DNA from 2 places in the Streptomyces sp. NPDC058001 genome. Region 2 is predicted to be linked to the other one. Evidence: predicted binding sites of a transcription regulator. Region 2 holds the regulator's gene; the other holds the start of a gene.

Region 1 (6,071 bases), on a different contig from region 2:
CGCCGAGCAGGAGCGACGGGGCGGGGCGGTCGTCCAGGGCGGTCAGCGCGGCGTCCACGAGCAGCCGTTCGGAGCGGCCGTCCGATGTGTCCATCAGGAAGCATCCGTTGGCGATGATCTGGAGCAGGTCGCCGTGGCGCCGCAGCACGACCTCGCCGTAGGGCCCCTCGCGCCGGTCGAGGACGACGGGTCCCGTGGTCTCCTGGCCGCTGACTTCGATGTGGTACGGGGTGGGCATGGGGTTCATCCTGGGGGAACGGTGGCCCGGCGCGGACGCGGGGGTGGTCTGTGAGGTTGCTGTGAATCGCCTCGCGCGTGGCGCCGGTCATAGACACCGGGCGGTACGGAGGCGAAGGGTGGCCTGAACGGAAGGAGTCCTTCACGGTGACGACTGTCTCTGCGGCGGACACGGCGACGGAACCCGAGGAGGAATCGGGGGCGCGCGTGCCGGTCCTCGACGCGATCCCGGTCCTCGACGCGATCCCGGGCCAGGCCGGGCCCATGGGCACCGGTGCGGGTGCCGTGGCGGCGCCTGCGCGGGGATCGGTACGGGGATCCGTACGGGCGTCCGGGGCGACGGGACCTTCCCTGGTCCGAGCGGTCGGCCACCTGTTCCCCACCCCCACGGGCACCCCTTTCACCTTCTTCTACGGCGTCGTACTCGTCCTGACCTCCCTCTTCGTGGAGTACGCGGAACCGTCGCTGGTGTCGGCGCTGCTGCACGGTTCCAGTACGGATGTCGCGCATCTGGCGGCCCGGCCGGGGCTTGTCCTGATATCCAGCGCGCTGTGGATCGCCGGGGGGATCACCTCGCCGTACACGATCGCGTTCCTGGTGGTGCTCACAGCACTCGAACGGCGGGTGGGGGCATGGTGGACGGCCGGAGTGTTCCTGCTGGGACACGTGGTCGCGACCCTCGCGACGGAGGTGCCGGTCGGCGTCTCGGTCCTCACCGGCGACCTGCCCGACACCTCACTGCACCGCCTGGACTACGGGATCAGCTTCGGCGTCGCGGCCAGTGTCGGCGCCCTCGCGGGTCTGCTCCGGCCATGGCTGAGGTGGCCGGTACTGGCCGTCGCCGGCTGGTACCTCCTGGAGGACCTCGTCACCCTTTCGGACCCCATATCCAACTGGGGCCATCCGCTGGCCCTGACGTTGGGAATCTGCGCGTGGCCCTTCCTGCGTACCCGCCTACGTATCGTCTGAGGTGCCCGGCGCGTGGGGCGTGCCCATGTCGTACCGCTCCTTGACCAGCTCCATGTGCAGCCAGCTCTCCACACCCCGCACCCCGGCCACGCCCCGCATCCGCTCCTGGGTCTCCAGGACCGCGCCCAGCGACTCCGCCGTGATCGTGCCGACGAGCTGCGCGCGGCCGATGCACGTCGAAAGGAACGACACCCGCTCCCAGCGCGCGAGGCGCCGGGCCACCGGTGCGGCCGGACCGTCCAGGCGGACCGCGAAGCCGCAGAGGTGGCCGAGCCCCAGTAGCTCGGGCCTGACCAGCGCGACGACCTTGGCGACCCCGGCGTCCAGGAGGCGCAGGGTGCGGGAGCGGGTGGCGCCGGGGGAGAGGCCGACCCGTTCGGCCAGCTCCGCGAACGGCAGCCGCCCGTCGTGCTCCAGCTCCGCCAGGACACGGTGGTCCGTGGCGTCGAGGTCGAGCGCGTCCGGTTCGTCGGGCAGGAGATAGGGGTCCTTGACCTGGCCGGTGGAGAGGAGGGGGTCCACGAAGGTGACGCCCGGCAGGCTCCGTACGGACTCGATCGCCTGGTCCAGGGCGCCGAAGCCCGCCGTCCGCAGCTCCGCCATGATCGGGCGCTGTCCCGCCGTGAGCGTGACGAACGGGGCCTGCGGCAGCGCCGCGACGGCCCGTGCGACCGGTGCCGCCGCGCCCTCGACGTCGATCGACAGATGCGCGGAGGCGGTCAGTCCGCGTACCGCCGGGTGCACGATCGCGACCACCCGGACCGCGCCGGACGCCAGCAGCCGCTGCACCCGTGCGCGGGTCGCGGGCCGGGACAGGCCCACGCGCTGCGCCAGCGTCTCGTAGGTGAGCCTGCCGTCCTCCTGGAGTTCACGGACGACGGACAGGTCGGTCTGGTCCAGATCCACCGGACGGGTCTCCTAGCGTAGGCCGGTACAGTCGAAACGTAAGCGCAGGGTACTATTCGCAGACGAATCGGCCGTTGTTCTGTCTGTGTGGGAGGTTGCTGTGGGTCGTCCGGTGGCGGTGTTCACGGACCCGGCGGAACTGGATCCGGGCCCCGGTGTCCGGCTGCTCCGGGACGCCGGGTTCGAGGTCAGGGTCGCGAACAGCGGCGACCCGGACGTGATCGCGTCGGTCGCGCACGACGCGGACGCGCTGGTCGTCGGGTACGCGCGCGTGGACGCCGCCCTCCTCGACCGGCTGCCCCGGGTGCGCGTGATCGCCACCATGTCCGCGGGCCACGACATGGTGGACACCCGCGCGGTACGGGACCGGGGGTGCTGGCTCGCCAATCTGCCGGGCGCGGCCACCGAGGACGTCGCCGTACACGCCCTCGCCTCCGCGCTGTCGCTGATCCGCCGGCTGCCGCAGGCCGACGCCGTGGTGCGCGGCGGGGGCTGGAGCGGCGACTTCCGGGAGGTGCCGCGGCGTGCGAGCGAGGTGACGCTCGGGCTGGTCGGCATGGGCAGGATCGCCCGCACCCTGGCCCGACTCGCCGCCCCCGTCTTCGGGACCGTCCTGGCGTACGACCCTCGGGCCGCCGACTGGCCCGACGGGGTCGAACGCGTCGACACCCTGGACGAGTTGGCGTCCCGCACCGATGTGCTCTCGCTGCACGTGCCCCTCACCGACGGGACCCGGGGGCTGGTCGACGCGGCCCTCCTCGCGCGCCTGCGGCCTGGCGGTTTCCTGGTGAACGTGTCCCGGGGGGAACTCGTCGAGCCCGGCGCGCTGCTCGCCGCGCTGGACGAGGGGCGGCTGGCCGGTGCGGCGCTCGATGTACTGCCCGTCGAGCCGCCGCCCGCCGGTGATCCGCTGCTCACCCATCCGCGTATCCAACTGTCCCCGCACAGCGCGTTCCTCTCCGACGCCTCGCGTCGCGCCTATGTCACGGGGCCGGCCGAGAACATCCTGGCCTGGCAGCGCACGGGCCGTCCGCTGACCCCCGTTGTCGATCCGACCGCCTGACCCGAGTGAGGAGTACGAGCATGACGTCCGTCACGAGTACCGCGGAGCCGACCGTCCCGGTGAGTGCCGAGGAGTGGGAACTGCGGTGCCAACTGGCCGCCGTGTACCGACTGGTGGCGCACTTCCGGATGACCGACCTCATCTTCACGCACATCTCGCTGCGGCTGCCGGGGCCGGACCACCATTTCCTGATCAATCCGTACGGCCTCCTCTTCGAGGAGATCACCGCGTCCAACCTGGTGAAGATCGACCTCGAAGGGAAGGCGGTGGAGCCGAGCCCGTATCCGGTGAATCCGGCGGGGTTCGTCATCCACAGCGCCATCCATCGCGCGCGGGAGGACGCCCAGTGCGTGCTGCACACGCACACCAAGGCCGGGTGCGCGGTGGCCGCGCAGGAGGGCGGGCTGCTGCCGCTCAACCAGATGTCCATGGAGTTCTACGGGCGGGTCGGCTACCACGACTACGAGGGCGTGGCGCTCAACCTGGACGAACAGAAGCGGTTGGTCGCGGACATCGGGGGGCATCCGGCGCTGATTCTGCGGAACCACGGTTTGCTGACGGTCGGGGAGAGTGCGGCGCAGGCGTTTCTGCGCATGTACTACCTGGAGAAGGCATGCGAGATCCAGGTCACCGCACAGTCGGGCGGCGCCGCCCTGGTGATCCCTCCGGCCGAGATCTGCGACTACACGGCCCGCCAACTAACGGGCGAAGCGGAAACAGACCTGGAGGACCCAGACGCCTACACCCTGGCCTGGTCAGCAATGCTCCGCCTCTTGAACCGAGTGTCCCCGGACTACCGGACCTGACGCCGGCCGGGGGGCGAGGGGGGGGCAGGCGGGGACCTCTTTTGCCGCCGCAGCGGTGGTGCGCCACGACGGTGTGTGTCCGGCGGAATGGGCGACGGCCTCGGGGTCGTTTCGAAGGGGTGTGGGGGTGTCCCCGCGGGCTATCGCTCTGGGCGAACAGAGGCTCGGGAACATTCGCGGAGCGATTGGCATTGAGTCGGTATAGCTCAACTTGACTGCCAAAGGGGAGATCATGGCTGCTGAGTCCACACCGCTCGCCCTGCCCGTGCTGCCGCTCGACGACGAGGTCGTGCTGCCCGGAATGGTGGTTCCGCTCGACCTCAACGACACCGATGTACGCGCCGCGGTGGAGGCCGCCCAGGCCGCCGCCCGTTCGGCGCCCGGCAAACCACGGGTGCTGCTCGTCCCCCGTATCGACGGGACGTACGCGGGCACCGGCGTGATCGGCACCGTCGAACAGGTGGGGCGACTCGCCGACGGGGACCCGGGCGCCCTGATCCGGGGCCGTGGCCGCGTGAAGATCGGTGCCGGTACGACCGGACCCGGTGCCGCCCTCTGGGTGGAGGGCACCGCGGTCGACGAGACCGTGCCCGAGCCGCTGCCCGGTGCCGTCACCGAGCTCGTGAAGGAATACAAGGCGCTCGCCACGAGCTGGCTCCGCAAGCGCGGTGCCTGGCAGGTCGTCGACCGCGTACAGGCGATCGAGGACGTGTCGCAGCTCGCCGACAATTCCGGTTACTCGCCCTACCTCAGTGTCGAACAGAAGGTCACCCTGCTGGAGACCGCCGACCCGGTGGCCCGGCTGAAGCTCGCCACCGAGCAGCTCCGCGAGCACCTCGCCGAGCAGGACGTCGCCGAGTCCATCGCCAAGGACGTCCAGGAAGGCGTCGACAAGCAGCAGCGCGAGTTCCTGCTGCGCCGCCAGCTCGAAGCCGTACGCAAGGAACTGCGCGAGCTGAACGGGGAGAAGGGGGAAGAGGACGAGTCCGACGACTACCGGACCCGTGTCGAGGCCGCCGATCTTCCCGAGAACGTCCGTGAGGCCGCGCTCAAGGAGGTCGAGAAGCTGGAGCGCGCGAGCGACCAGTCGCCCGAGGGCTCCTGGATCCGCACCTGGCTCGACACCGTCCTCGAACTGCCGTGGCAGGAGCGGACCGAGGACCGTTACGACATCCAGGGCGCCCGTGCCGTGCTCGACGCCGAGCACGCCGGTCTTGACGATGTGAAGGAACGGATCACCGAGTACCTGGCGGTGCGCAAGCGGCGCGCCGAGCGGGGCCTCGGAGTCGTCGGCGGACGGCGCGGCGGCGCGGTGCTCGCGCTCGTCGGCCCGCCCGGCGTCGGCAAGACCTCGCTGGGCGAATCCGTGGCGCACGCCATGGGCCGCAAGTTCGTCCGCGTCGCGCTCGGCGGTGTCCGGGACGAGGCGGAGATCCGCGGCCACCGGCGTACGTACGTCGGCGCGCTGCCCGGCCGGGTGGTGCGCGCGATCAAGGAGGCCGGGTCGATGAACCCGGTGGTCCTGCTCGACGAGATCGACAAGGTCGGCTCCGACTTCCGCGGCGACCCCGCCGCGGCCCTGCTCGAAGTCCTCGACCCGGCGCAGAACCACACCTTCCGCGACCACTACCTGGAGGTCGAACTCGACCTGTCCGACGTCGTCTTCCTGGCGACGGCCAACGTCCTGGAAGCCATCCCGGAGGCCCTGCTCGACCGTATGGAGCTGGTCCGCCTCGACGGCTACACCGAGGACGAGAAGGTCGTCATCGCCCGGGACCACCTGCTGCCGCGTCAGCTGGAGCGGGCCGGTCTGGCCCAGGACGAGGTCTCCCTCGCCGAGAGCGCGCTGCGCAGGCTCGCGGGCGAGTACACCCGGGAAGCGGGCGTACGGAACCTGGAGCGGGGCATCGCCCGGCTGCTGCGCAAGGTCGCGGCCCAGCACGAACTGGGCCAGCGGGAACTGCCGTACACCGTCACGGACGACGATCTGCGCGCTCTGATCGGACGGCCGCACCATGTGCCGGAGTCCGCGCAGGACCCCGCCGAGCGGCGCACCGCCGTCCCCGGTGTCGCCACCGGGCTCGCGGTCA
Region 2 (6,071 bases):
GGCAGCCGCCCTCGGCAGCGGCAGCCGCGCTCAACTCGGCTATCTGATCGCCCAGTCGGGAATTCTGGAACAGGAGCGGTGACCTCCACGTGACTGCTGAGCCCCACACTCACGGAGTCGAGGAGTTGTGCGAGGCGGGCAACCGCCTCTACGCACGCGCGTTGCACGAAGGCCGGGTACCGGTACGGGACTCCGTACCGGCGCCCTGTCTGGTCGACAACGGCCTGCTGCACGCCGACCTCAAGGACCCGCAGTGGCTGCGGCCGACCCCTCCGGCCGTCGCGCTGCACCATCTGCTGCGCACCATCGAGGACGACATCGCCCGGCAGCGGCGCCGCGAGGAGCGGCTCACGGAGACGTTCCAGCCGCTGCTCGCGCTCAGCAGTCGGCCCGGATTACTCCCGGAGACCCCCGCCATCACGGTGCTGCGGGGTCTCGAACGCATCGACAGCGCCATCGAACAGGCCGCGTTCGAGGTCACCGACGAGATGCTGACCGTGCAGCCCGGCGGGAAACGGCCCGCGCCGGTCCTGGCCACCGCCCTGCCCCGGGAGCAGAAGATGCTGTCCCGCGGCGGCCGGATGCGCACCCTCTACCAGCACACCTCGCGCCATTCCCCCACCGTGCTCGCGCACTTCGAGGAGTTGAGGGGCGATGTCGAGGTCCGCACCCTGAACGAGGTCACCGAGCGGCTGCTCATCTTCGACCGGCGGATCGCCTTCATCCCGGCCAGCTCCGACAACTCGGTGGCCCTGGAGGTGCGGCACCCGGCGCTCGTCAACTTCTTCGTGACGACGTTCGAGCGGCTCTGGCACATGGCGACACCGATGTGGCCGCGCGCCGCGCAGGAGACGTCCACGGACGGCATCACGACCCGCCAGCGGGCCATCGCGGGCCTCCTGGTCGAGGGGCTCACGGACGAGAAGATCGCCGTCCGCCTCGGGATGAACGTCCGCACGGTCCGGGTCCACATCGCCAAGCTCGCGACCATCCTGGGCAGCGGCAGCCGCGCCCAACTCGGCTATCTGATCGGCCAGTCGGGGATGCTGGAGCGCGGTTAGGGCACGGTCGGCGACTGGGGTGGCTGAGGTGGCCGGGGTGGTGTGTCCAAGCCGGTCTGGACGAGCCGTACACCCAGCTGCGTACGGCTGGACGCGCCCAGCACCTCATGGAGTTTGCGAATGTGATGGCGGCAGGTGCGGACATTGATGCCGAGCCGCCGGGCCACCTCGGCGTCCGGGTGGCCCTCCGCGAGCAGCGCGGCGATGGCGCGTTCCCGGTGGGTGATCCCGTCGGGGCCCGCCATCTCGGGCAGCACGACGTCGAACGGCAGGGCGAGCCGCCACAGCCGCTCGAAGGCGGTGGCGAGGAAGGTGACCACGGCCGGATGGCGCACTTCGAGGGCGATCGTCCGGTCCGCGTTGGCGGGGATCACCGCGACGTCCGTGTCGAAGATCAGCAGCCGCTCGGTGACCTCGTCGAGCGTCCGGACCTCCACATCGCCGTTCATCCGCTCCAGATACTCGTGCAACCCGTGACCGTGCCGGGCCGCGTGCGTGTACAGGGTCCGCATCCGTACGCCGCGACCGGTCACCGCGAGGGTCCGGGGCAGGGAGTAGGCCAGCGAGAACTCACGCCGTATCCCGTCGGGGTGCACCGTGAGCATCTCCCGGGTGCAGGCGTCGGACGCCTCGTCGATCGCGGCGCGGATACGGTCCTTGCCCTCCAGGACCCGGAGGTCGCCGGCCGGCGCCGGGCCGCCGGTGGCGTAGGCCGCGTACCGCTCGGCGGCGGCAGCGGCCTGGGCCGTCCCGCGGTGGGCGGCGGCCAGGTCGTCGCGGATCCGGCCGAGCATCCGCGCCATGACCCGCTGGGGGGACTGCGGCAGCAGCCACGCCAGGTCGGCCGGGTCCGGATGCAGCAGCGCCAACTCGACCAGGCAGGGCGCCTCCTGGGCGTCAGCGCGCGGGATACGGCCGCAGGTCAGCGCGGCGATGTACACGCGCTCGGCGGCCTCGCACAGGTCGTCCACACCATGGGGATGGCCGGACGCGCCGTCGACGGTGGACTGCATGGTGTTCCTCCTGGCGCGGCTTCCACCCATTTCACCCTGGGTGGGCCCCCTTGTCCCCGCCCCCTGTCCGGACATTGCAACAAGATGACGGTGGTGGAGGCGTACCACTGCGAAGCAAGATGAACGCGGGGCGAGCCCGGGGGGGGATGTTACATCGCTCCGGAGTGTCCCCGGTCGGCCAATCCCCCTGGCCGGCCGGGGCCTCAGAGCCCACGTGCCGGTTCCTCCTCAACCGGCCGTGGGCATCGCTCTGTTCGGCCCCCGCCCCTCCAGTGCGCCGCCCCGTTCTCAGGGCCGCCGTTACTCGGTGGGCCGCTTCGGACGCCACACCACGAGCGCGCTGGTCTGCTGCACTTCCTGATACGGCACCAGATCACGGCGGTACGAGGCGTGCACCGCCGCCTCACGCTGACGCATCGTCGCCGCGGCGCCGTCCACGGCCGACTGGAGCTCGGCGACCCGGGCCTGGAGCGCGCCCACTTGGTTCTCCAGCTCGATGATGCGCTTGATACCGGCGAGGTTGATGCCCTCGGCCTGCGACAACTGCTGCACCTGGCGCAGCAGTTCGATGTCGCGGGCCGAGTAGCGCCGGCCCCGGCCCGCGGTGCGGTCCGGGGAGACGAGGCCGAGACGGTCGTACTGACGCAGCGTCTGCGGGTGGAGTCCGCTGAGCTGGGCGGCCACCGAGATCACATACACCGGCGTCTCGTCGGTGAGTTCATACGCCCTGCCGACAAAAGAGTTCTGCCTTCGACGGCCGTCCATGCGTCAAGCTCCCTTCGCGGCCTGGAACAGCTCCGCCCGCGGGTCCTCTCCCGCGGTCGCCTCGCGATACGCCTCCAGCGCGTCCCGCGCCGTGCCCGTGACATCCCTGGGCACCGTCACCTCGACCGTGACCAGCAGATCGCCCCGGGTGCCGTCCTTGCGGACCGCGCCTTTGCCACGGGCCCGCATGGTGCGGCCGTTGGGCGTGCCCGGCGGCAGCTTCAGCGTCACCGGGGGACCCCCGAGCGTGGGCACCTTCACCTCGCCGCCGAGCGCCGCCTCCGCGAAGGTGACGGGCACGGTGACCGTGAGGTTGTCGTCCCTGCGGCCGAACACCGGGTGCGCCCCGACGTGCACCACCACATACAGATCGCCGGCCGGGCCGCCGCGCTCGCCCGGTGCGCCTTTGCCGCGCAGCCGGATCCGCTGGCCGTCCGCGACGCCCGCGGGGATACGGACCTGCATGGTGCGGGACGACTTGGCGCGCCCCGAGCCCTTGCAGACCTCGCAGGGGGTCTCGGCGATCAGACCGCGGCCCTTGCAGTCGACGCACGGGTCGGTGAGCGAGAAGCCGCCCCCGCCGCCGCGCGACACCTGTCCCGTACCGACACACGTCGGGCACACGCGCGGGGTGCCGTTCTTGTCGCCGGTGCCCGAACACGCCTTGCAGGGCTGCTGCGACGACATCCGCAGCGGCACCGTGGCCCCGTCGACGGCCTCCGTGAAGCTCAGGGAGACCTCGGACTCGATGTCCTGGCCGCGCCGGGGCTGTGTACGCGTACCCGCGCCGGCGCCGCCACGGTTGAACAGGCCGCCGAAGACGTCACCGAGCCCGCCGCCGAAGCCACCGGCGCCGGCCGTGCCGCCCTGGGGCTGTCCGGCGCCGCCGAAGAGGTCGCCCAGGTCGAAGTTGAACGAGCCGCCGCCCGCGCCGGGGCCACCGGGGCGGTACCCGCCGTTCCCGAAGAGGGTGCGGGCCTCGTCGTACTCCTTGCGCTTCTTGGGGTCGCCCAGGATGTCGTTCGCCTCGGAGATCTCCTTGAAGCGGTCCTCGGCCTTGGTGTTGCCCTTGTTGGCGTCCGGGTGGAACTCGCGGGCGAGTTTGCGGTACGCCTTCTTGATCTCGGCCTCGGTGGCGTCCTTGGGGACGCCGAGAACCTTGTAGTAGTCCTTCTCGATGAAGTCCTTGGTACTCATCCCCGACGTCCCTCCTCTCCGCTACGTGAGACGTCAGCCCTCGTCCGGGCCACCGTTCTCCTTGTCCTTGACCTCGGCGGGCTCCGTGCCCGCTCCGGCGTTCTCCGAGGTGTCGGACTTGACCGTGTGCGCGCCGGGCTGCGGCTCGGCGACGGCCACCCGCGCGGGGCGGATGGTCCGCTCGCCGATTCGATACCCCGGTTGCAGAATCGCGACGCACGTCGTTTCGGTGACGTCCGGCGCATAGCTGTGCATCAGGGCCTCGTGGATCGTCGGGTCGAAGGGCTCGCCCTCCTTGCCGAACTGCTGGAGGCCCATCTTCCCGGCGACCGTCTCCACGGATTCGGCCACCGACTTGAACCCGCCGACCAGCTCGCCGTGTTCCCGCGCGCGGCCGATGTCGTCGAGCACGGGCAGAAGCTCGGTCAGGAGGTTCGCGATGGCGATCTCCTTGACCGCGATCCGGTCCCGCTCCACGCGTCGGCGGTAGTTCTGGTACTCGGCCTGGAGCCGCTGGAGGTCCGCCGTGCGCTCACCGAGCGCCGTACGCACCTGGTCCAGCTGGGCGGTCAGGCCGGCCGTCTGTGCTGCTGCGTCTCCCGTCCGGGGCGCCGGGCCCTCCTGTGCGGAGGACCCGGCGGACTCGGCGGCGTCGTCAGGGGTGGTGGCGCCGGAGGAGACATCAGCGGGCTCGTGCTGCTCGTCGAAGCCCGGGGTCTCTTCCGTCACGCGGCACCGTCCTTCCGGTCACGGTCCTCGTCGACGATCTCCGCGTCGACCACGTCGTCGTCGGCCTTCGCCTGTCCGGCGCCCGCGCCCGCGGCACCCTCGGCACCGGCCTGCGCGGCCTGGGCGTCGGCGTACATCGCCTGGCCCAGCTTCTGCGAGACGGCGGCGACCTTCTCGGTGGCCGTACGGATCTCGGCGGTGTCCTCGCCCTTGAGCTTCTCCTTCAGCTCGGCGATCGCGGTCTCGACCTCGGTCTTGATCTCGCCGGGGACCTTGTCCTCGTTGTCCTTGAGGAACTTCTCCGTCTGGTAGACGAGCTGCTCGCCCTGGTTGCGGGTCTCGGCGGCCTCGCGGCGGGCGTGGTCCTCCTCCGCGTACTTCTCGGCCTCTTCGCGCATCCGGTTGACCTCGTCCCTCGGCAGCGAGGAGCCGCCGGTGACGGTCATCTTCTGCTCCTTGCCCGTGCCGAGGTCCTTCGCGGTCACGTGCATGATGCCGTTGGCGTCGATGTCGAAGGCGACCTCGATCTGCGGGACCCCGCGCGGGGCCGGCGGCAGACCGGTCAGCTCGAACATCCCGAGCTTCTTGTTGTACGCGGCGATCTCGCGCTCGCCCTGGTACACCTGGATCTGGACCGACGGCTGGTTGTCCTCGGCCGTCGTGAAGATCTCGGACCGCTTCGTCGGAATCGTGGTGTTCCGCTCGATCAGCTTGGTCATGATGCCGCCCTTGGTCTCGATACCGAGGGACAGCGGGGTCACGTCGAGGAGCAGGACGTCCTTGACCTCACCCTTGAGGACACCGGCCTGGAGGGCGGCGCCGATGGCGACGACCTCGTCCGGGTTGACGCCCTTGTTGGCGTCCTTGCCGCCGGTCAGCTCGCGCACCAGCTCGGCGACGGCGGGCATGCGGGTGGAGCCGCCGACGAGGACCACGTGGTCGATCTCGGAGAGGCTGATGCCCGCGTCCTTGATGACGTTGTGGAACGGCGTCTTGCAGCGGTCCAGGAGGTCCGCGGTGAGCTGCTGGAACTGGGCGCGCGTGAGCTTCTCGTCCAGGTGCAGCGGGCCCTCGGCGGATGCCGTGATGTAGGGCAGGTTGATCGTGGTCTCGGTGGACGAGGACAGCTCGATCTTGGCCTTCTCGGCCGCCTCGCGCAGGCGCTGGAGCGCCATCTTGTCCTTGCCGAGGTCCACGCCGTGGCCGTTGGCGAACTGCTTGACCAGGTAGTCCACGACGCGCTGGTCCCAGTCGTCACCACCGAGGTGGTTGTCGCCGTTGGTGGCCTTCACCTCGACGACGCCGT

What was found. Region 2 encodes HspR, which represses chaperone genes until heat shock. Its sites were predicted from a motif close to TTGAGNNNNNNNNNCTCAA; they were not measured.
Region 1: the regulator HspR is predicted to act here: its motif matches at 4,173-4,191, upstream of lon (endopeptidase La).

What each region holds. Positions count from the first base shown of each region.
Region 1 covers NZ_JBHVQT010000013.1:185,702-191,772, reverse strand. Annotated here, with positions in the region: gene ACFVT5_RS30920 (spermidine synthase) at 1-238, opposite strand, end outside; gene ACFVT5_RS30915 (rhomboid-like protein) at 385-1,206, shown strand; gene ACFVT5_RS30910 (Lrp/AsnC family transcriptional regulator) at 1,192-2,112, opposite strand; gene ACFVT5_RS30905 (C-terminal binding protein) at 2,213-3,175, shown strand; gene ACFVT5_RS30900 (class II aldolase/adducin family protein) at 3,196-3,981, shown strand; gene lon (endopeptidase La) at 4,214-6,071, shown strand, end outside.
Region 2 covers NZ_JBHVQT010000010.1:16,631-22,701, reverse strand. Annotated here, with positions in the region: gene ACFVT5_RS24860 (helix-turn-helix transcriptional regulator) at 1-82, shown strand, start outside; gene ACFVT5_RS24855 (LuxR C-terminal-related transcriptional regulator) at 90-1,061, shown strand; gene ACFVT5_RS24850 (LuxR C-terminal-related transcriptional regulator) at 1,058-2,074, opposite strand; gene ACFVT5_RS24845 (heat shock protein transcriptional repressor HspR) at 2,375-2,839, opposite strand; gene dnaJ (molecular chaperone DnaJ) at 2,843-4,036, opposite strand; gene grpE (nucleotide exchange factor GrpE) at 4,070-4,765, opposite strand; gene dnaK (molecular chaperone DnaK) at 4,762-6,071, opposite strand, start outside.